One region of the Hymenobacter sp. GOD-10R genome, then DNA from elsewhere that is predicted to be linked to it. Evidence: riboswitches for the same ligand, from Rfam matches in the RefSeq annotation. Region 1 holds a riboswitch; each other region holds the start of a gene.
What was found. A riboswitch is a leader RNA that binds a small molecule or an ion and turns the genes downstream of it on or off. The one in region 1 is predicted to bind S-adenosylmethionine.
Positions count from the first base shown of each region.

Region 2: it holds a riboswitch for S-adenosylmethionine, as region 1 does, so the genes downstream of both, SD425_RS18185 (phosphoadenylyl-sulfate reductase) here and metH (methionine synthase) in region 1, are expected to answer to the same signal.
Region 3: it holds a riboswitch for S-adenosylmethionine, as region 1 does, so the genes downstream of both, SD425_RS03095 (O-acetylhomoserine aminocarboxypropyltransferase/cysteine synthase) here and metH (methionine synthase) in region 1, are expected to answer to the same signal.

Region 1 is NZ_CP141184.1:228,074-235,571, reverse strand. It holds gene SD425_RS00975 (SDR family oxidoreductase) at 1-525, opposite strand, end outside; gene SD425_RS00970 (alkene reductase) at 761-1,891, opposite strand; gene SD425_RS00965 (hypothetical protein) at 2,155-2,277, shown strand; SAM riboswitch class I at 2,559-2,668, shown strand; gene metH (methionine synthase) at 2,740-6,453, shown strand; gene metF (methylenetetrahydrofolate reductase [NAD(P)H]) at 6,605-7,498, shown strand, end outside.
Region 2 is NZ_CP141184.1:4,571,227-4,578,724, reverse strand. It holds gene SD425_RS18195 (glycosyltransferase family 39 protein) at 1-167, shown strand, start outside; gene lysA (diaminopimelate decarboxylase) at 321-1,463, opposite strand; SAM riboswitch class I at 1,646-1,736, shown strand; gene SD425_RS18185 (phosphoadenylyl-sulfate reductase) at 2,021-2,800, shown strand; gene cysD (sulfate adenylyltransferase subunit CysD) at 2,912-3,823, shown strand; gene SD425_RS18175 (sulfate adenylyltransferase subunit 1) at 3,901-5,190, shown strand; gene SD425_RS18170 (assimilatory sulfite reductase (NADPH) flavoprotein subunit) at 5,281-7,119, shown strand.
Region 3 is NZ_CP141184.1:750,040-757,537, forward strand. It holds gene SD425_RS03080 (MutS-related protein) at 1-207, shown strand, start outside; gene SD425_RS03085 (LD-carboxypeptidase) at 187-1,095, opposite strand; gene metX (homoserine O-acetyltransferase MetX) at 1,231-2,265, opposite strand; gene SD425_RS03095 (O-acetylhomoserine aminocarboxypropyltransferase/cysteine synthase) at 2,496-3,875, opposite strand; gene SD425_RS03100 (hypothetical protein) at 4,094-4,225, shown strand; SAM riboswitch class I at 4,259-4,368, opposite strand; gene SD425_RS03105 (LysM peptidoglycan-binding domain-containing protein) at 4,589-4,882, opposite strand; gene SD425_RS03110 (hypothetical protein) at 5,124-5,537, shown strand; partial or broken gene SD425_RS29975 (alpha/beta hydrolase family protein) at 5,714-5,860, shown strand; gene SD425_RS03115 (alpha/beta hydrolase family protein) at 5,911-6,252, shown strand; gene SD425_RS03120 (lysylphosphatidylglycerol synthase transmembrane domain-containing protein) at 6,345-7,415, opposite strand.

The sequences.
Region 1 (7,498 bases):
TTCTTTCAGGAACGGAATGGCCGCCTGCGCCATGAAGATGTAGCCCTTGATGTTGGTATCGAAGGTGCGGTGGATGTTCTCCTCCGGGATGGTTTCGAAGTTTTCGTAGCCCATCTGGTAAGCGGCGTTGTTTACCAAGATGTTGAAGCCGCCTAGCTCTTCATAAGTCTGACGCACCGCATTGCGGCAGGCGTCGGCCGAGCGCACATCCGCTTGGATGGACAGAAACTTCCGCCCGGCGGCTCTCACCGCTTGGCCGGTTACGTCGGCGTCGCTGGCGTTTTCGTGGTATATCACGGCTACGTCGGCGCCTTCCTTGGCAAAGGCAATAGCCACGGCCCGACCGATGCCGGAGTCGCCACCCGTGATGAGGGCCACCTTACCGGTGAGCTTGCCAGCGGCTTGGTAGTTCGACAAGTCCGAATCCGGCTTGCTCTTCATGTCCTCCTGGCTCGTTGGGTAAGGCATAGAGCCCGTGTTCAGTTCGCTATTGGTAGGACGTGGTTCGTTCTGTTCTGTAGTCATGTCAACTAGGTGGTTGGTTGAACAGGCGTACGCAGAAGCCTAGAGAAGGTCGGAGCAAGGCCAAAAAGTTGTGCCTTCCTACTTCAGTTTCAGATTCGCTTTTAGAGAAAAGGTTTCGCCATAACCTAGGCTTGACCAATTGCCACCAAACAAGAAAGCCTACTGGTGCGAGCAGTAGGCTTTCTTGTTTGGTGTGTAGCAGATCCTTCAGCTACCTAGGCAACGATTGTGGAGGCTATTTCTCCACGATATCTTGCGTAGCCTGCTCAACTTCCGCCAACGACGGATAGTCGATGTAGCCCTTATCATCGCCGCCGTAGAAGGTAGCTTGATCGGGGGCGTTCAGGGCCGCTCCTTGCTGGAAGCGCTCTACTAGGTCAGGGTTCGAGATGAACGGCACACCGAAGGCAATGATGTCTGCTTCGTTGTTTTCCAGAGCAGCCTCAGCAGTTTCTTGGGTGTAGCCGCCGTTCAGGATAAACGGACCGTTGAAGATTTTACGCAGCGTTGGGGCTACTTTCTCCTGGCCGGGCTGGGCCGCCATTGGGTGACCAGGCAGCGCCTCAATCACGTGCAGGTAAGCGAGGTTGAACTGGTTGAGTTGCTCCACCACGTAGCTGAACGTACCTAGACGGTCGGTGTCGTTGATGCCACCCATCACGCCCGTTGGCGACAGACGAATACCGGTGCGGTCCGCGCCGAGCACGTCCGATACGGCTTTCACCACTTCGAGGGCAAAACGGGCGCGGTTCTCTACGCTTCCGCCGTACTCGTCGGTGCGCTGGTTGGAGCCGTCTTGGATGAACTGGTCGATTAGGTAGCCGTTGGCGCCGTGGATTTCAGCACCATCAAAACCAGCTTTCTTGGCATTTTCAGCAGCTTTGCGGAAGTCTTCCACAACGGCTTTCACTTCTTGTGTTTCCAGCGCGCGCGGAGTCGGAATTTCTTCTTGGCCGTTGAGCGTGAAGGCTTTTACGCCTGTTGGCTGCACAGCTGAAGGGGCTACGGGTAGCTCGCCATTGTGGAAGAATGGGTGCGAAATGCGGCCCACGTGCCACAGCTGAATGAAGATACGACCACCAGCAGCGTGCACGGCATCGGTTACTTTCTTCCAGCCAGCTACTTGCTCCTCCGAGTAGATGCCCGGCGTGAAGATGTAGCCCACTGCCTGCTGCGAAACCTGCGAGCCTTCGGTAATGATCAGGCCGGCTGAGGCGCGCTGCTCGTAGTATTTTACCGTCGAGTCGGTGGGTACGTTGCCTTCGTTGTTAGCGCGGCTCCGCGTCATGGGGGCCATGGCAAAGCGGTTGGGCAACGTAAGAGCGCCCATCGTGAAGGGCGTGAAAAGCTTGGTTGATTGTGTCATACAGTGTAGTGGAAGCAGATGCGTCAGTTAATCACTGCTTTCTGACTGCCAAGAACCATGTAGCTACACGAATGTTTTAAATAATTTTTGGCCTCCATCATCGCTAGTCTGCACGCAGGTGGGCTAGGTGACTCCCTTAAAAGCGGTGAGCCTATAAAAGGTTGGCTTTTTACGTGAAAGTTGAACAGTGAGCTCAACAAACCGTAAGCCTTCTTCAGTCACTAAGCGTACCTCACTCACCCACTTACTAATTCCTACCGATCATGGCTGAGAAAAAAGCATCCGCCTCGAAGAAAGAAAAAGATCCGTGCTGGAAAGGTTATGAACAAGAAGGCACCAAGAAGAAGGAAGGCAAAACCGTCCCTAATTGTGTCAAAAAGGACTAGACAGCCTAAAAAGCTAGCTTACCCTTTTACCTTGTTAGGGAGCCCCGCTACGGTTGTGTTGTTCAACGCAACCGTAGCGGGGCTCTCTGCTGTGCAGTTGCATGCGTAATAAAGTCCTTGCTGTGCCAAGACGACATGGAGCCTGGACATTGCAGCTAACGTTAAAATAACGCAGTAGAGCGCTGGTAAAAACACCCGCTACGGCTTACTTGGATGCAGCACTAAGCTCCTGTTTCATGCTGCATTTACTTTTCCACACTTCTAACGTATCTTTGCCTTGATACTTATCCAGAAAGACTGAGGGACTGGGCCCTGCGACGTCTTGGCAACCTGAGTGAAACAAGGTGCCAACTCCCATTCGGCAAAAAAAATGGACCGAAGAAGATAAGTACGGAACCTGCACCCGCAGTTTTCTCTTTCTGGATAGGCTCGACCAGTACGCCGACTTTCAGAAGGAGAACCATGAAAATAGCCTGTCCCGACTCCCCGCTTTACGACATCCTCCAACAGCGCATCCTCGTGCTCGACGGCGCGATGGGTACTATGATTCAGCGCTATCCGCTGACGGAGGAAGATTTTCGGGGCACCCGCTTCGCGGATCATCCCAAGCCGCTACGCGGTAACAACGACCTACTAAGCCTCACCCAGCCCGACATTATCCGCAGTATTCACGCAGAATACTTTGCGGCCGGCGCCGATATGGTGGAGACGAACACATTCAGTGGCACGACCATCGCTCAGGCTGACTATGCACTGGAACACGTTGTGTATGAGCTTAATTATGAGTCGGCTCGCTTGGCTCGTGATGCCGCCGACGAGTACACCGCTAAGAACCCAAGTAAACCTAGGTTCGTGGCTGGTGCTATTGGCCCAACGAACCGTACGGCTTCTCTCTCGCCCGACGTAAACCGGCCTGGTTTCCGCGCCATCACCTTCGATGAGCTAGCCACTGCTTACCACGAGCAAGTGCGCGGCCTGATTGATGGCGGCGTCGATGCCTTGCTGATCGAGACGATCTTCGATACGCTCAACGCCAAGGCGGCACTGTTTGCGGTGCAGAAGTTCTTCGATGAAGGCGGCCGTGTAGTGCCCATCATGATTTCCGGTACTATCACGGATGCCTCCGGTCGTACACTCTCGGGTCAGACGGTAGAGGCTTTCTGGAACTCTATCAGCCACTTACCGCTGCTGAGTGTGGGCCTAAACTGTGCCCTAGGTGCCGCCCAGCTTAAGCAGTATGTACAGGAGCTCAGTCGCATTTCGGACGTGCACATTTCGGCTTACCCAAATGCTGGTCTGCCAAACGCTTTTGGCGGCTACGACGAATCTGCGCAGGAATTTGCCGACGTGGTGGAGAACTACTTACAAGATGGCATTATAACCGTCATTGGGGGCTGCTGCGGCACTACGCCTCAGCACATCGGCGAGCTAGCCCGCCTAGTAGATCAGTACAAACCTAGGCCGCTGCCCGAAATACCCGCGGTTACGCGCCTGAGCGGTTTGGAGCCCTTCGGGTTTGATGATAACAGCCTGTTTGTGAACGTAGGCGAACGGTGCAACGTAACCGGCTCGCGCGCTTTCGCCCGCCTTATCCGCACAGGTGCTTACGAAGAAGCTCTGGCTGTAGCGCGCGCCCAAGTGGAAGGCGGCGCACAGGTTATTGATGTTAACATGGACGAAGGCATGCTTGATTCGGAGCAGGCCATGACGACCTTCCTCAACCTGATTGCCTCCGAGCCCGATATTGCCCGCGTGCCCCTCATGATCGACTCCTCGAAGTGGAGCGTACTGGAAGCTGGCTTAAAGTGCGTGCAAGGCAAGAGCATCGTAAACTCGATTTCGCTCAAAGAAGGCGAAGAGATGTTCAAGGAGCGGGCCCGCACTGTGCGCCAATACGGTGCTGCCGTGGTAGTAATGGCCTTCGACGAAGACGGTCAGGCGGACAGCTACGAGCGCCGCATCGAAATCTGTAAGCGTAGCTATGACATCTTGGTGAACGAGGTCGGCTTCCCAGCCACCGACATCATCTTCGACCCCAACATCTTGACCGTTGGCACTGGCATTGAAGAGCACCGCAACTATGCGGTTGACTTCATTAATGCCGTACGCTGGATCAAGGAGAACCTGCCCGGTGCCCGCACCAGCGGTGGCGTGAGCAACGTCAGCTTCTCGTATCGCGGCAACGACGTTGTGCGGGAGGCCATGCACTCAGCTTTCCTGTACCACGCCATCCGCGCTGGTCTCGACATGGGCATTGTAAACCCCAGTCAGCTAGCTGTGTACGATGACGTACCGAAGGACTTGCTGGAGCTTTGCGAAGACGTGCTGCTCAACCGCCGCGACGATGCCACCGAGCGCCTCGTGAACTTTGCCGATACCGTTAAGCAGAAGGATAAAGCCGTCGTTGTAGCTGACGAATGGCGCAGCCTACCCGTAGCCGAGCGCTTGAAGCACGCGCTGGTGAAAGGCATTACCGAATTCATCGACGAAGACACAGAAGAGGTACGCCAGCAGGTTGGCCGCCCCCTCGACGTGATTGAAGGACCGCTAATGGCCGGCATGAACGTGGTCGGCGACTTGTTTGGCGCGGGCAAGATGTTCCTGCCGCAAGTCGTAAAGTCAGCGCGGGTGATGAAGAAAGCCGTGGCTTATCTAGAACCGTATCTGCAAGCCGAAAAAGAAGGCACGGAGCGCCAGACCGCCGGTAAGATCCTACTAGCCACTGTAAAAGGCGACGTGCACGACATCGGTAAGAACATCGTGGGCGTGGTACTAGCCTGCAATAACTTTGACATTGTGGACCTAGGAGTAATGGTACCGCTGGAGAAGATTCTGGACGAAGCGCAGAAGCAAGGCGCCGATATTATCGGCTTGAGCGGCCTGATTACGCCTTCCCTGGATGAGATGGTATACGTGGCAGCCGAAATGGAGAAGCGCGGCTTGAAAACGCCGCTGCTCATTGGTGGCGCCACCACCTCGCGCCTACACACGGCTGTTAAGATTGCGCCTTCTTACACCGGTCCGGTGGTGCACGTGCACGATGCCTCGCGCAGCGTGGGTGTGGCTGCGGGTCTGCTCGGTTCGGGCAAGGATATGTACGCCAGCACAGTGCTAGAGGAATACCGCCAGCTCCGCGACGACCACGCTGGTCGTCAGCGCGACAAGCAGTACCTCACCATTGAAGCAGCCCGCGAAAATCAGTTCAAATCGAACTGGGAAGCCACACCTATCACGAAGCCTAGCTTCCTAGGCACGAAGGTGTTGGAAGATTACCCGCTTGATGAACTAGCCAAGTATATCGACTGGACGCCCTTCTTCCATACTTGGGAGCTACGCGGCCGCTACCCCCGCATCTTGCAAGATGAGACGCTGGGAGAAGCAGCCACGAAGCTGTTTGAAGACGCCCAAGCTATGCTGCGTAAAGTCATCGACGAGAAGCTGCTGACGGCGCGGGCAGTGGTTGGTTTCTGGCCGGCCAACACGGTAGGTTACGACACCATCGAAATCTACGCGGACGACAACCGCGAGCAAGTGACTACCGAGTTCTTCACCCTGCGCCAGCAAGGCGAGAAAGGACCCAAGATTCCGAACCTAGCTTTCTCCGACTTCGTGGCACCCAAAGAAACCGGCCGCGCCGACTACATCGGCGGCTTTGCCGTGACGGCGGGCCTAGGTATTGAAAAGCTGCTCGAAAAGTTTGAGGCTGACCACGATGACTACTCCAGCATCATGATCAAAGCCCTGGCTGACCGTTTGGCTGAGGCATTTGCCGAGCGCCTGCACCAGCGCGTGCGGGAGGAATTCTGGGGCTATTCGCCGAACGAAAACCTCAGCGGCGACGAGCTGATTCAGGAGAAGTACCGCGGCGTGCGCCCGGCACCGGGCTACCCCGGCTGCCCCGACCACACCGAGAAAATCACGCTGTTTGAGCTGCTCGATGCCGAAAACAAAACGGGTATTCACCTCACCGAAAACCTAGCCATGTACCCGGCATCTTCGGTCAGCGGGCTCTACTACGCCCACCCCGACTCACGCTACTTCGGCCTAGGTAAGATTGGTAAAGATCAGGTGGAGGACATTGCGCAACGCAAGAACATGCCTGTTACCGACCTCGAACGGTGGCTTTCTCCAAACCTCAACTACAGCCCGACGGCTATACCCGTCACGGCATTATAAAATAAAAGAATGTAGCGCGAAGCTCCAGCTTCGCGCATCGTCTGCGCCGTTTGTTATACTCACAACGATTATCGTCCAACGATGCGCGAAGCTGGAGCTTCGCGCTACATCCTGCCCCGTCTGTTCTCCCTTCGGAGAATGGGCTTTGCTTATGAAAGTAACTGACCACCTGGCACAAGCCCAGGGCAAAACGCTTTTTTCTTTTGAAGTGCTGCCGCCGCGCAAAGGCGAAAACATTCAGAACCTGTTCAGCAACATCGAGCCACTGATGGAGTTCAAGCCGCCCTTTATCGACGTGACGTATCACCGCGAGGAGTATATGTACCAGCGTCATCCGAACGGCTTGTTGGAAAAGAAAACCGTGCGCAAAAGACCAGGTACCGTGGGTATTTGCGCCGCCATCAAGAACCGCTTCGATGTAGATACGGTGCCGCACCTGATCTGCGGGGGCTTCACGAAGGAAGAGACGGAAAACGCGCTCATCGATCTGCACTTTCTGGGCATTGATACGGTGTTGGCCTTACGCGGCGACCCCATCAAATCGGAGGGCCATTTTATTCCGAACCCTGACGGTCATGCCTACGCCTGTGACCTGATCGGGCAAATCGATGACCTGAACAAAGGCGAGTACCTGAACCAGGAGCAAGACGAAACCGCCGCCACTAACTTCTGCATTGGTACGGCTGGCTACCCCGAAAAGCACTTCGAGTCACCTAACTCGGGGGCAGATATCCGCTACCTGAAGCACAAGGTAGACCGCGGCGCCGACTACATTGTGACCCAGATGTTCTTCGACAACGAGCAGTTCTTCAGCTTCGAAAAGCGTTGCCGGGAAGCGGGTATCATGGTGCCCATTATTCCCGGTCTGAAGCCGCTCACCACCAAGAGCCAGCTTACCATGTTGCCCCGCTCGTTCTACCTAAACATTCCGGAAACGCTGGCGGAAGCTGTGCATCATGCCTCCAACAATGAAGCCGCCCGGCAAATTGGTATCGAGTGGTGCATCAATCAATCGAAGGAGCTGATGGCGCACGGGGTACCTAGC
Region 2 (7,498 bases), 2.4 Mb from region 1:
GCAACCTCATCATGCTACCTGACACTCGCCAGGAGCCCTACCTAGGTAGCTTGCTCGTGCAACACCCAGCGATGCTGGTGAAAGGCGAGTTGAAGGAAGAACGCAAGTGGATGCTGCGCTACTTCACCCAGCATGAAACCCTAGGCAAGTGGACGATCTACTGGTAAATCAGTGCTATCCACTGATTTATCTGTCATCTTGAGCAGAGCGAAGGACCTTATCACGCGAGAACGAATCGTAACTACGATTATCGTTTCAACGCGATAAGGTTCTTCGCTCTGCTCAGGATGACCGAAGCATTTATGACCTAGCTACCTAGGCTAAGCGTAGTATGCTGGCGCCTTTTCGCGTAGGTTATAATGCGACGACATTACCTCGCCGTAAGCTCCCGCCGATCGCAATGCAATAAGGTCGCCGCGCTTGGTTTCGGGTAGCAGCACCTCTTGCCCAAACCGGTCGGACGACTCACAAATAGGGCCTACCACGTCGTAGGGCTGCACGGCACCTTGGCTGCTGAGATTCTGGATGTGATGGTGGCTGCCATAGAGCGCAGGACGGATCAACTCGGTCATACCGGCGTCGAGGATAGCAAACTGCGTTTGCTGGCTGCGCTTCACGAACAGCACGCGGCTGATGAGCGTACCGCACTGCGCCACTACCGCGCGACCTAGCTCCATGTGCACCTTCTGGCCGGGGCGCCGCACCAAGTGCTGCTCGAAGGTCCGGAAGTAGGTTTCGAAGTCCGGGATAGGGTTCTTGTCAGGCGTTTGATAGTCGATGCCGAGGCCGCCGCCCACGTTGAGGTGGGGGAGGGAGTAGCCTTGATCTTGCAGCCAATCTTGCAGTTCGTTCAGCTTTTGGCTGAGTTCGCCAAACACACTCAGATTCGTAATCTGTGAACCGATATGCGCGTGCAGCCCAACCAGCTCAATGTTGGGCAACGAAGGCAGCTGAGCTACCACGCTCGGCAAGTCGGATAAGCTAATGCCAAACTTGTTGGCTTCCAGACCCGTCGTGATGTAATGATGGGTGTGTGCATCCACGTTAGGGTTCACGCGCAGTGCCACGCGGGCGCGCCGGTTCTGGGCACCAGCTAGCGCATCGAGCACCACCAGCTCCTCCACCGATTCTACGTTGAAGCACCAGATATCAGCGGCTAGGGCTAGGTTCAACTCCACATCCGATTTACCTACGCCAGCAAATACCACGTCTTGAGGCGCAAAGCCGGCGTCCAGCGCGCGTTGCACTTCGCCGCCGCTCACGCAGTCGGCGCCCAAGCCGTGCTGCCGGATACGCTCCAGCACGGGCAAGTTGACGTTCGCTTTTAGGGCGTAGTGCACGTGGAAGCCGCGGGGCTTAGCGGCTTGTTGCAAAGCCGTGAGGGTTTGCTCCAGCAGGGCTAGGTCGTAGAAATAGAAAGGAGTGGAGTGGGCGTGAAGTTCCGCCGGTAGCGTGAAGGACATTCGTGAAAAACAGCGTAAAAACCGCGCGAATGTACGGCGAGAACCTAGCTAAATTATAAATCTGCCGAGCTTACTGCGTAAAAACCTGTGGTGAAGCACGCAAGCAGTGTGTATATAAGTTATGATTATTAAGAAATGGCTATTACTTTTGCGTCCATTCAATCTTTCTGACAAAAGGATTGTTTTTATACAGAGGCGTGGAGAGACAGGCTCGACGAAACGCCGACAACCCCCGGAATACCGGAACGGTGCCAAGTCCTGATCATATAAAAACAACACAGCCGTGAAATTCTTGCTGAACCCCGCCGCCCACCCCACCACCTCTGCATCCGTACAGCATGGATGTTGTGGCACGTGCATGGTTGGGCTTATGCGAGGTTAAGAAGGTTTCGCGCATCTTTTCTCCTTTTTCTTGGTTTAACACGCTGGTAATGACCACAAAGGTCTTACGCAACGTACCGCAGTAGCCACTCAACGTAGGCTGAAGTTTGCGCCGATCCGTTGGTTCTACTGCAAAATCGGAGCTAGCCCTCCCAAATCCCTGAATTCTTCTGCTTATGCAACTACCATCTGAGGACCGGGTCAACGACCTGCGCCAAGAATTAGCCGGACGTAGTGCTGTTGAAATACTCACCTACGCCGCTTCTCTTTTTCCCGATAAAGCTGTTTTCTCAACTTCTTTCGGGATTGAAGATCAGATAATTAGTCATCTGATTTTTACGAATGATCTGCCGGTGAAAGTATTTACACTTGACACCGCGCGTAACTTCCAGGAAACTTACTCGACCTGGAACAAGACCCTGCTGAAGTACGAGAAGCCAATTGAAACATACTTCCCCGATCAGCAGAGCGTACAGGAGCTGATGCTCAAAAAAGGACCTAACAGCTTCTACGAAAGCGTAGAAAACCGCAAAGAGTGCTGCTACATCCGTAAAGTAGAGCCCTTGAATCGCGCACTAGCTGGTCAGCACCTGTGGTTTACGGGTATCCGCGCCGAGCAATCGGCCAACCGCCAGGGCATGCATAATGTAGAGTGGGACGAGGCGCACCAGCTTATCAAAGTGCACCCGCTGTTCGACTGGACGTGGGACCAATGCTGGGACTATGTGCGTGAGCATGGCATTCCGGTGAACCCGCTACACAAGCAAGGTTTCGTGAGCATTGGCTGCGCGCCCTGCACCCGCGCTATTCAGCCCGGCGAAGACTTCCGCGCCGGGCGCTGGTGGTGGGAAAACCAGTCGGCGAAGGAGTGCGGCCTGCATACCCACGGCACCCACGATGGGCCGGACCCGGTGGTGGAGCCTATTACGAGCACCACGCCTGCCCCGAGCAACTAACTCCTCTTGTTAATTCAATTTGCCAAGCTAGCCTTGGTTTACCTCTCAATGTCGTCGGCCTAGCTTCCTCACAGGAGTAGGGCCGATGCACAGGTTAAAGCAACAATTTGCATGAGTACCTCTCATTTAGATTACCTCGACCGCCTAGAAGCCGAAGCAATCCACATTATGCGGGAAGTAGCCGGGCAGTTTGAGCGCCCCGCACTGCTATTTTCGGGTGGCAAAGATTCTATTGTACTAACGCGTCTGGCTGAAAAGGCTTTCCGTCCGGGGCGCTTCCCGTTTCCCTTGGTTCACGTTGACACTGGGCATAACTTCCCAGAGGTGCTGGCTTACCGCGACGAGCTAGCTGCCCGCCTGGGCGAAAAGCTCATCGTGCGCAAAGTAGAAGACACCATCAAGCAGCGCGGTCTACGCGACGCGACCGGTAAATTTCCGAGTCGCAATCCCTTGCAGACGTACACGCTGCTCGATGTAATCGAAGAGTTTGAGTTCGATGCCTGCATCGGTGGGGCTCGCCGCGATGAGGAAAAAGCGCGCGCCAAAGAACGCATCTTCTCCGTGCGCGACGAGTTCGGCCAGTGGGACCCCAAGCGGCAGCGCCCCGAGCTATGGAACATCTATAACGGCAAAATTCAGAAGGGGGAAAACGTGCGCGTATTCCCCATTTCCAACTGGACCGAGCTAGATGTGTGGCGCTACATTCAGCGCGAGAATATTGCCTTGCCGAGCATCTACTTCGGCCACGAGCGCGCCTGTGTGGTGCTGCCGAGCGGCCAGCTGCTCGGGTTAAGCGAGCACCTGCAACTAGACGAAAACGACGAAATAGTAAAGCGCCAAGTACGCTACCGCACCGTGGGTGACTCGACTTGCACGGCTGCTGTAGAGAGCGACGCTAGCACCATCGACGATATTATTGAAGACCTGCTTCTGGCGAAAGTCAGCGAGCGGGGTGCTACCCGTCTCGATGATAACATCTCGGAAGCCGGGATGGAAGATCGTAAGCGTAACGGCTATTTCTAAAAATGTGATTTAGTGACTTCGTGAGCTAGCTATCATGCTCACGGAGTCGACTACTCGCTAAATCAATAGACCACCAAATGGATTTACTTCGTTTTATTACTTGCGGCAGCGTTGACGACGGCAAAAGTACGCTCATCGGGCGCCTGCTATATGACAGTGATTCAGTGTCACTGGATATCCTAGCGGCGCTTGAAAACAAGCCAACCGTGCACGGCACCGTAGACCTAGCCCTGCTCACCGACGGTCTGCGCGCCGAGCGCGAACAAGGCATCACCATCGATGTGGCGTACAAGTACTTCACCACGCCGCGCCGTAAGTTTATCATTACCGACGCGCCCGGCCACGTGCAGTACACCCGCAACATGGTGACGGGCGCTTCAAACGCCGACCTAGCCATCGTGCTGGTCGATGCGCGCCTGGGCGTGATTGAGCAAACGCGTCGTCACTCGATGGTAGCGGCTCTACTTGGCATCCGGCACTTCGTGCTGGCCGTGAACAAGATGGATTTGGTTGGGCACAGCCAGGAAGTGTTCGATAAGATTGTAGCCGATTACGCTGAGGTTACCAAGCAGCTCCGCTTGTCTGATATAAAGGCTATTCCGATCAGCGCCCTACACGGCGACAACATTGTGGAGCGTTCGGCCTTCCTGACGTGGTACAACGGACCTAGCTTGCTGGAGTACCTCGAAAGCGTACCGACCACCCAAGAGGCCGACGTACAAGAGTCGCGCTTCCAGGTGCAGTATGTTATTCGTCCTCAGACGGATGAACTGCCTGATTACCGCGGCTACGCTGGCCGGATTCAGAGCGGCTCGTACCGCAAAGGAGACAAGGTGACGGTGCTGCCTTCCGGTATTGAAACGACCATTGAAGCTATTGAGATCAACCAACAAGAGGTAGAAAGTGCTGTGGCACCGCAAGGCGTAATCATCCGCCTGTCCGAGGATGTGGACGTGAGCCGCGGCGACTCTATCGTGCCGGTGAAGCAGGTGCCGCACATCACGCGCGAACTGGAAGCCACCCTGTGCTGGATGGCCGAAGCGCCTTTACGCAGTGGTCGGAAATTCCTGCTTCAGCACCATTCGGCGCTAGTGAAGGCTTCGCTGCCCACGATTCTGTATAAAATCGACGTGCAAACGTTCACCCACGTTGCCACCGACGAGGCCAAGCTCAACGACATCGTGCGAGTACGGCTGAAAACGGCGGCGCCTATCGTGGCTGATCCATACCGTCAGAACCGCGACTCGGGCTCCTTCGTTTTGGTGGACGAGCAAACCGGCAGCACGGTTGCCGCTGGCCTGATCGAAGCCACTGACCCCGATTTATTTACCGAAGCAGAACCCGGCGCCCTAGCCTTCTCGATCTAGGAATTGATTTGACCCGGTGCAGAGCGACCAGCTGGTTACTCTACACCGGGTCAAACCAGAAACCGCAGAAAGAATTCTCCATTAGCAAACATGACATCTTTACAAGGCACAACTCTTCCCGCGGGCCTCGACGACGCAACGCTTCAGCAACTCTCGGGCAACTTGACCGAGCAACAACTGCTGTGGTTGAGTGGCTATTTCTATGGTCGCTACTCAGCAACTACCGGTGCGGCGCCGCAACTTACGGCTGCCCCGGCAGCTGCGGCGGTAGCGCCCGCACCTGCACCAGTGCCTACCATTACCGTACTCTTTGGTTCTCAAACAGGTAATAGCAAGAAGGTAGCAAAACAGCTAGCGGATGCTGCCACTGGTAAGGGCCTCAAAGTAGAGGTAAAAGACATGAACGACTACGCTACCCGCAATCTGGCGCAAGAGAAGCTGATGCTGGTGGTAGTGAGCACGCAAGGGGAAGGCGATCCGCCCGTGTCGGCGGAAGAACTGCACCAATTCTTGTTCAGCAAGCGGGCGCCAAAGCTACCCGAGCTACGCTATTCGGTGCTGGCCTTGGGCGATAAAAGCTACGTGGAGTTCTGCAAGACTGGCCGTGACTTCGATGAGCGCTTTGCCGAGCTAGGTGCCCAACGCATTCTAGACCGGGTCGACTGCGACGTAGACTACGAAACTGCTGCCGAAGAGTGGATTGCGGCCGTACTAGATAAGATCACCAGCGAGTTTGCTCCTGCGTCGGCACCTGCTGCCGCGGCTGCGCCCACCGCAAGTGCCTCGGCTGCTGTGAAAGCAGAACCGGCCGCTACAGTTTATTCGCGTAAGCACCCGTGGGAAGCGCGGGTGCTCGAAAGCATTCAGCTTAATGGCCGGGGTTCGTCGAAGGAAACGTACCACTTAGAGCTAGACCTAGCTGAGTCGGGTTTGCACTATGAGCCAGGCGATGCACTGGCAGTAGTGCCTGTCAACGAAGACCCACTTGTAGAAGAAGTGCTAAAGGCCGCCCGTTTGCCCGAAGGCGAATCGGTAGACCTAGGTACCGAGCGGTTGCCACTAGCAGCTGCTTTGGCCAATCGCCGGGAGCTGTCGGTGCTGACGCGTGACGTGATGGAGCGCTATGCTGCCCTGGCTCCGCATGCACAACTACAGGATCTGCTGACAGATACGAAGCAGTTGCAGCCTTACCTCTATGGCCGCGACATCGCCGACTTGCTCACCGATTTCCCTACGGAACTCTCCGCGCAGGCACTCGTAGAAACGCTGCGGCCGCTGCCGAGCCGGGCCTATTCCATTGCCTCCAGCTTGCTCGCTCACCCCGATGAAGTGCACCTCACGGTAGGTGCGGTGCGCTACGAAGCGTTTGGTCGGCGTAAGCAGGGTGCTTGCTCAACCTTCCTGGCCGACCGCATAGCCGTCGACGATACGGTAAAGGTGTTTGTAGAACACAACGAATACTTCAAGCTGCCCCAAAACACAGATACCGACATTATCATGGTAGGAGCGGGAACGGGTGTGGCGCCCTTCCGAGCTTTCGTGGAGGAACGCGTGGAGCTAGGTGCCGCCGGTCGCAACTGGCTGTTCTTCGGCAACCCCAACTTCACCACCGACTTCCTCTATCAGACGGAGTGGCAACAGTATCTCAAGCAAGGCAAGCTCAATCAGTTGCACGTAGCCTTTTCCCGCGACCAAGCCGAGAAAATCTACGTGCAGAACCGTCTGCTTGAAAACTCGAAGGAAGTATATGGCTGGCTGGAAAACGGCGCGCACTTCTACGTGTGCGGCGACAAAGTACGCCTAGGTGCTGCTATTCAAACAGCGCTGACAGAAGTGGTGCAGCGTGAGGCTGGTATCAGCTCAGATGCGGCCACCGATTACGTGCGCAATTTGAAAAAACAGCGTCGCTACCTCGAAGATGTATATTAGTTGGCAGTAAATAAGCCAGTTAAAGTAAAAGGTTGGCTTAATCGTTTGTCATGTTGCCGCTGGAAGCCGCTTACGTGCTTCGTTGCGAGCAGAAAAGCTGGTACTGTACGCCAGCGCTTTCTGGCGGCAGCATGACACATTTAAAAAGTTGTTTCACCAACAAGGCTACTCCGATTCTTCCTTGATATCAAGGAAGCCGCTAGCATTCACCCTAGAGTAAAGCAACTCTAATCAAAAGAACCTACTGTTAAAATCTTACTAATGAATTCCTTGCCTCCTATGGTGTGCGCTTTTCAAAGACGATGTTGTAGTCAGAATTAAACGACTAGCGCTTGGCCCCAATGCCTTTGGCAACATGCCAAGGCCGTCTTGTCGTCAA
Region 3 (7,498 bases), 520 kb from region 1:
CTTCAGCTGAAGCAGCAGCGGGAAGCGCAAGCGTTCGTCAAGGAGTATTACATTGACTGCACGTTGAGCGAAGGCATGCCGACTTTCTCCTACAAGCTCCAGCTAGGCTGGTCGGAGTTGAAGATTGGAAAGCTGCTCTTTGAGAAAGAAGGCTTAAATGAGCTACTCAGGACGCGTCAGAACGAATTACGGCGTCACATAAGCTAGGTTAGTACCTGCTGCTCCCACCGTCAGCTGCGCCATACGGCCGCACACCAGCGCCATATTCTGCGGCTCATGACCAACGGGAAAGCCGTACGCTACCGGGAATTTGTACTTGCTAGCGTAAGTTTGAATGATTTCGTAGGACGTTTGACCGAACGGAATCGTGTTGTCGTGCGGGTCAGTGAAGTGGCCCACGATCAAGCCCGCTAGGTTTTGAAGCTTGCCAGTGCGGTCGAGGTGCACCATCATCCGGTCGATGTTGTAGAGGTACTCGTCAATATCTTCTAGGAACAGAATGCGGCCGGCAGTGGAGCAGTCGGAGCGCGTGCTGCTGAGGTTTTGGAGCAAGCTCAAGTTGCCACCTACTAGCTCACCCGTAGCGGTACCTAGGCGATTGAGTGGGTGCGCTGGTGCTGCATAACTTACTTCCTCCCTAAACAATACGCGCCGCAAACTCTCCAACGATTCTTCGCCACCTATTTGGTCGAAAAGCAGCGGCATCACACCATGGATGCTTTCGTGACCTAGGGCTAGCAAGTGGCAGTTGAGCACCGTCACGTCGCTGAAGCCGGCGATCCACTTCGGGTTTTCGGCGAAGCGAGAGAAGTCCAGTTGGTCGATAATACGGGAGGTGCCGTAGCCGCCGCGGGCGCACAAGATAGCCCGAATGTCGGGCGCGTCGAGCATGCGCTGGAAGTCGGCGCGTCGCAACTCATCGCTACCAGCGAACTGGTGGTACTCGGCCGTTACCGTATCACCTAGCACTACTTCCAGCCCCCAACTGGTGAGAATAGAAACCGATGCTGCTACTTCGGCGTGCGACACTTTGCGGGCGGGGCAAACAATGGCAACCCGGTCGCCGGGACGTAAGGAGGGAGGAGTGGTAGGCATAAGAACAGCAATTGAGCCGCAACAAACTTACCGACAATCTGAAAAAGCTAGGACCACTTCAGTCGCTTAGTTTTACTAAGTTGCCGAAGTGGTCCTAGGGATGAAGTCAGTAAGAAGCTAGACTTGAGCTAGCTTTTAAGAATGCGCCAGCTTACGCGCGTAAAAGCGCTCCAGAAAGCGCGTGATTTGTACAGTTTCGATCAAAAAACCATCGTGCCCAAAGTGCGACTCCATTTCCACGTACTGCGCCGTCGGGATATGGCGAGCGAGTAGCTGTTGCTCCGCGGGCGGAAATAGCACATCCGAGGTGATACCAATTACGAGCGTGCGGGCCTGAATATGCCGAAGAGCGGCAGCCAAACCACCACGCCCGCGGCCTACATTGTGCGCGTCCATGGCTCTGGAAAGCGTCACGTACGTGTAGGCGTTGAAGCGGGCGACGAGTTTATCGCCTTGATACTGCTGGTAAGAGCTAGCCCGAAAATGGTCGAGCTTTTCGCCCTCTACTTCGGCTTGCGTAGTGCCATACGCTTCGTAACTGCGGTAGCTCAGGAGCGCCATGGCACGAGCGGCTTTCAGACCTCGCTGACCGCCTTCCGGCGTCGCTGAGTAGTAGGTCTGGTCGGCTTGAATGGCGAGGCGCTGCGACTCGTTGAAGGCAATGCCCCACGGCGAATGCTGTGCATTGGTAGCAAGCACCACCAAGTTTTCGAATATTGTAGGCTGCTGAATAGCCCACTCTAGCGCCTGTTGTCCACCGAGCGAGCCACCGATCAGCGTGTGAATCTTCGTGAAACCTAGGTGCTGTCGGAGCTGGTCGTGCGCGGCTACCATGTCGCGGATGGTCACCAGCGGAAACACATGATATAGCGGTTCGCTACCCTCCGAAACAGGCGTAAGCGGCCCTGTAGAACCGTAGCACGAACCGATTACGTTAGCACAAATAATGAAATAGTCGGCCGGATCAAACAAGTAGCCTGGACCGAATAAACCGGGCCACCACGCCAATACATCGGCGTTAGCGGTAAGGGCATGGCACACCCAGACCACATTATTCTGGGCCGCATTGAGCGTTCCGTAGGTGTGGTAAGCAACCTGCACAGCTGATAGCGTGGCCCCGCTTTCGAGCTGTAAAGGTGTAGGAAGATTAAAAAGCTGGCTCTCGGTCATTCATCACAAAAACAAAAAAGCTTTTCAATAGTCCAGGTTGAACCGAAACGCTGGCAGATTGTTAACCCACCCCTGAATTGACTTTCGCCAGCGTTGGTTCAACCTGAAACTACTGAAGGATAGCTAGGTTTGGTCCCTCTCAAAAAACCAACTTTACTACCCGCAAACGGCAGCCAAGTGGAAAGACGGGCGCGCACCTCTAAGGCAGCGCGCCCTCCTATGTCTCCTCTTTAGACTTCCAGCGGCTGCGCGTGTTCTACTTCAGGCTGCAACAGAGCGCTTTCTGACTCGTCGGGCGTAGCAGCGTTGGCTACGGCATCGAAAGCGGCCGATAAGTCAGCCTTGATGTCTTCGAAGTGCTCGATACCTACCGACAAGCGTAGGAGGGTGGGCGTTACGCCAGCAGCGTGCTGCTCTTCCTCCGATAGCTGTTGGTGCGTAGTAGCCGAAGGCTGAATGATCAGCGTCTTAGCATCACCTACATTTGCTAGGTGGCTCACCAGCTTCAAATTATCAATGAATTGCGTTGCGGTATCCTTGCTGCCTCTGATGCTGAAGGTCAATACGCCACCGGCACCTTTGGGCAGATACTTTTGCGCCATATTGTAATAAGGGCTGCTTTGCAAGCCGGCGTAGTTTACGCTTTCTACCTGTGGGTGCTGCTCCAGCCAAGTAGCAATTTTCAGGGCATTCTCCACCGTGCGCTCTACGCGGAGCGACAGGGTTTCGAGGCCAATCAGCAACTGCCAAGAGTTGAAGGGACTGATCGAAGGACCTAGGTCACGCAGACCTTCTACCCGGGCCCGAATGATAAAGGCGATGTTGCCGAAGGGGCCATTCTTGCCAAATACGTCGTTGAATACAAGGCCATGGTAGCCTTCGCTCGGCTCCGTAAACTGCGGGAATTTGCCATTACCGAAGTCGTACTTACCGCCATCCACAATCACCCCGCCGATGCTGGTACCGTGACCACCGATCCACTTAGTCGCCGATTCTACAACGATGTGCGCGCCATGCTCCAGGGGACGGAACAAATAGCCACCCGCGCCAAAGGTATTATCAACTACTAGCGGCAGGTCATGCTTTTCGGCAATAGCTGCAATCTTCTCGAAATCTGGAACGCTGAAGCTAGGGTTGCCGATGGTTTCTAGATAAATAGCCTTGGTATTCTCGTCAATTAGCGCCTCAAAGCTCTCAGGCTTATCGCCGTCAGCGAAGCGAGCCTCAACACCTAAGCGCTTGAACGCTACCTTGAACTGGTTGTAAGTACCACCGTACAGGAAAGATGTGCTCACGAAATTGTCGCCAGCTTGCAGAATGTTGTTCAGAGCAATGAACTGCGCCGCTTGACCGGAGCTTACTGCTAACGCAGCTACACCACCCTCCAGCGCGGCTATACGCTGCTCAAACACGTCTGTTGTGGGGTTCATCAGACGGGTGTAGATGTTGCCAAACTCTTTCAGGGCGAAGAGGTTAGCACCATGCTCGGCATTCTTGAATACGTACGAAGTAGTTTGATACAAGGGTACAGCACGAGCACCAGTAGTAGGATCGGGCTGCTGACCAGCGTGAAGTTGAAGGGTCTCGAAGTGGAGGTTTTGCGTTGACATGATTGAGAGAAGTATTGAAGAGGAGGTTTTTGAAGACAATTAGAAAAGTGCAACTCAGAGTGCACAAATGCCCCGCTGTGGGCTGCTCCAAAGCCAAAACAAGCGTTGGCGGAGCAGAGTGACCTAAGTAGCCGCGCGCAGAAGGCGTTAGCAGCAATACAGTTAGGGGAGAAGCGGGGGAAAGCTAGGGCGTAGCCTAGCTACAACACGCGCCACAAGTGCGCATTCGCATTCGCATGACTGCTGGGCTAGAAAGCAAAGCGCAGGAGCAGTCGGTGGCCGAAGCCAGAGCGTACAGGTTCATCGGCGAGCCGGGGCATACGTTAGCAGCGGCGGCAGATGATGGGTAGTAAGTGGTAAGCGAGGAGTTTTTCATGGTACTCAACTTATATTTCCCACTTTAATTTTGAGTGGGCAGGAATTGGCACCTTTCGATGATCGATGGTTGCCAGCGGGTCTTCGAGCCTAATCTCTCGCCGCTTCTGTATAAATCTTAAGAAAACTACTCCGTCTCTAACGGAGGAGTACCTGTTTGGTGAAGGCAAATGTACAGCTGGTTTTCAATAATGCAAGCGAACGAGAAAAAAATGTTGATTTTTTCTCGGCGATATGCTTAGTTGGAAATCAGCAGAAATAGCTTGGGTCAACAAAAAAAGACGCCGCACCAAAATGGTACGGCGTCTTTCTACCTTTTTGCGCAAAAAAGGCATGAACTAGAGTTGGGGGAGTGTAAGCACTTGGCCTACCTCGATATGATCAGGGTTAGCGCCGATGATAGCCTTGTTCGCATCATAAATCTGATGCCATTTGCTAGCGTCGCCGTAATGGTTTTTAGCAATTTTCGAGAGAGAATCGCCGCTTACAATAGTGTAAGAGGTGCCTTGAGCGGCGGTAGTCGTAGCTGGTTGAGCCGCGTTGCCGAAGAAATCTGTGGCGCCGGCTGCAGGCTTCTCAGCTGGCTGAACTGGCTTCTCTTCGCCTTTGTTCAAAAAATCAAATAGTCCCATGGTGTAGGCCGGTTTAGGGTAAGGGGAAAGGCAGCTGGACTGTAATAGAGCCAGTTATAGCCTTGTTGGGGAATATTACGCGAGCCTAGCAATTAAGTTGCTGCAAGATAAACGGCTGAGGACCATCATTAACCCTAGGCGGTCTTCATCGTATGAAGCCCATCTGCGTAGCTGTTTGCAACTGGCAGTTGCGTGTCATTTGTACCCTTTTCTCTCTCCCTAACTTTATCCCCTAATCCGCATGAAAACCATGTCATCTCCCTTGCGCTACTTAGCTAGCCTGCTGATGCTCGTATCGCTGTTTACTTTTAGCTGTAAGCAGGAAAACAAAGTAGGCGAAACCAACCTGCTCTACGGTACTGAAAGCAAAGTTTGGAAAACCGACAAGGAAACGAATGCCACTGGCGAAAAGGTGGATCAAACCAGCGCCGATAAGAAGACAGAGCTGCGTTTCTACGCCAACGGCAACTTCAACATGACCTCGCCTGCGCAGTCGATGCAAGGCAAGTACACCTTCGACCAGGCTGGTAAGAAAATCACGCTGACTCCTGATGGTGCACCGAACTCACTGGCTTTCGACGTGGTAAACCTAACCAAAGACGAAATCACGCTGAAAGCTCCTGACGGTTCGCAAATGATGCTCGAAGCCGACTAAGCTAGCGCCGCACCGCCAAATTTTGAACAACAGCAAAAAAGCCTTCTTGCAGCATGCAGGAAGGCTTTTTTGTGCTCATGGCTGTGGCTGAGCTAGCCTAGGTAATTACCGCTTCAGCTCAAACGATGCCGATTTAGGCCAGTTGAATTAAAACCTACCTAGCCCTCGACAACGGCATGAAGCGCGAAGATTCGGTGCAGGACATCGGCAAGCTGCTCGACTGGATTGCCACCCAGCCAGACCTCGACCCTAGCCGCGTGGCCGTGTATGGCGGCAGCTATGGCGGCTACATGGTGCTGGCCTGTATGACGCATTTCAACGACCGGCTCCGCGCCGGCATCGATGTCGTAGGCATTTCCAACTTCGTCACTTTTTGCAAAACACGTCGCCCTACCGCCAAGACTTGCGCCGGGCCGAGTACGGCGATGAACGCCAGCCTGCCATGCGCGCCTTCTTCGAGAAAACGGCTCCGCTCAACAACGTGCAGAAGATTACCAAGCCCATGATGATCGTGCAAGGTCACAACGACCCGCGCGTGCCCTACACCGAAGCCGAGCAGATGCTAGCTGCCCTCAAGAAAAATGGCAACGATGCTTGGTTCATGATGGCCAAAGATGAAGGCCACGGCTTCCGCAAAAAGAGCAACCGTGATTACCAATCGGCGGCTATGTCGGAATTCATTCAGCAATATGTGGTCAGCCCGCCGCTAAAGTAAGCTAGGTGCTGAGCTTCATACAAGAACGTCGTGCTACGACCAGCGCAGCACGACGTTCTTGTATGGATCAAGATGATAAGTTGTCAGAGAATTTACTCTGCTGCTGGAGTCGTTGGGCGGCTGAAAACCCGGGCTACCCAGCGGGGGAGAAAGACGGCACCTAGCACCAAGTACAGGTAGTAGGTCACGATGCGGTAGAACAGAATGACGAAGTTGGTCATGGTGGCCGTGCCGATAAAGCGGCCGAAGAAGAGCGGAAAAGCTCCTTCAGCAATGCCTGCACCGCCGGGGGTAATGGCTACCAGCAGCACAATTTTATACACCATGTTGCGGCTAAAAATGACCCAAAACTCCCCGAAGTTGATCGGAATGAAGGCCGCAATGATGCAACCGATAACCAAGTAGCGCGCCGTCCAGACGAAGGCCGTTGCTAGTGCTGTCCGAATCCAATAACCGGCCTTGTTGCCGCGGAGCTGCGCAGAAGCCGCTACCATTTCTTGGCCATGCTTGTAAGCGCTAGGCCGCCACCGGCGCAGCAATCGGAATGAAAACAGCCGTACCAAAAGCCGCTTCATGGCTGTTGGGTTGATAAATAGCGCGTAGACCATGGCAAACGCATACAGCGTTACCGACACATAGCTTACAATAAACGCCACGCGGATGGAGGCGGCAAAAGCGCCTTTCAAGGTTTCCGGAAACAACCCTTCTCCGGCCCAAAGCACCACGATTGGCACGGCAATGACGTAGTAAATGTTGTCCAGCAGCGCCGTAACCATCACGTAGGCCAAGGACTTACCTAGGGTAATACCTTCCTTATTTAGAATAAACGGCGCTACCGAGGTGCCACCCGCCGCCGAAGGCAGCACGCAGGAGGCAAATTCCCAGATCATAATCACATCGAGACTCTGGCGCCAGCTTAGTACTCGCTCTGATATTTCCCGAATGCGGTAAATGTATCCTAGGTCGCGAGCCATGAGCACGGCGAACGTGATGACTAGCCATTGCTCCTTGGCATTGCGCAAAGGGGCTAGGTCGCCGGGTTGGTAGCTGCGCCAAAACATGAAGCCAACAACCCCGATGCCGATGAGCACCGGCAGAATAATGCGCGAGGGTTTGAGCTTATCGAGTAGCTGTTGATCCTGACTTTGTTGGGTAAGGGGCATAGGCGTGGGGTGATAAGCAAAAGTACGTAGTACAGGCGGAGCCGGCTGTGAATTCGTTGTTATGGTTGCAGAAAGCGAAAGCG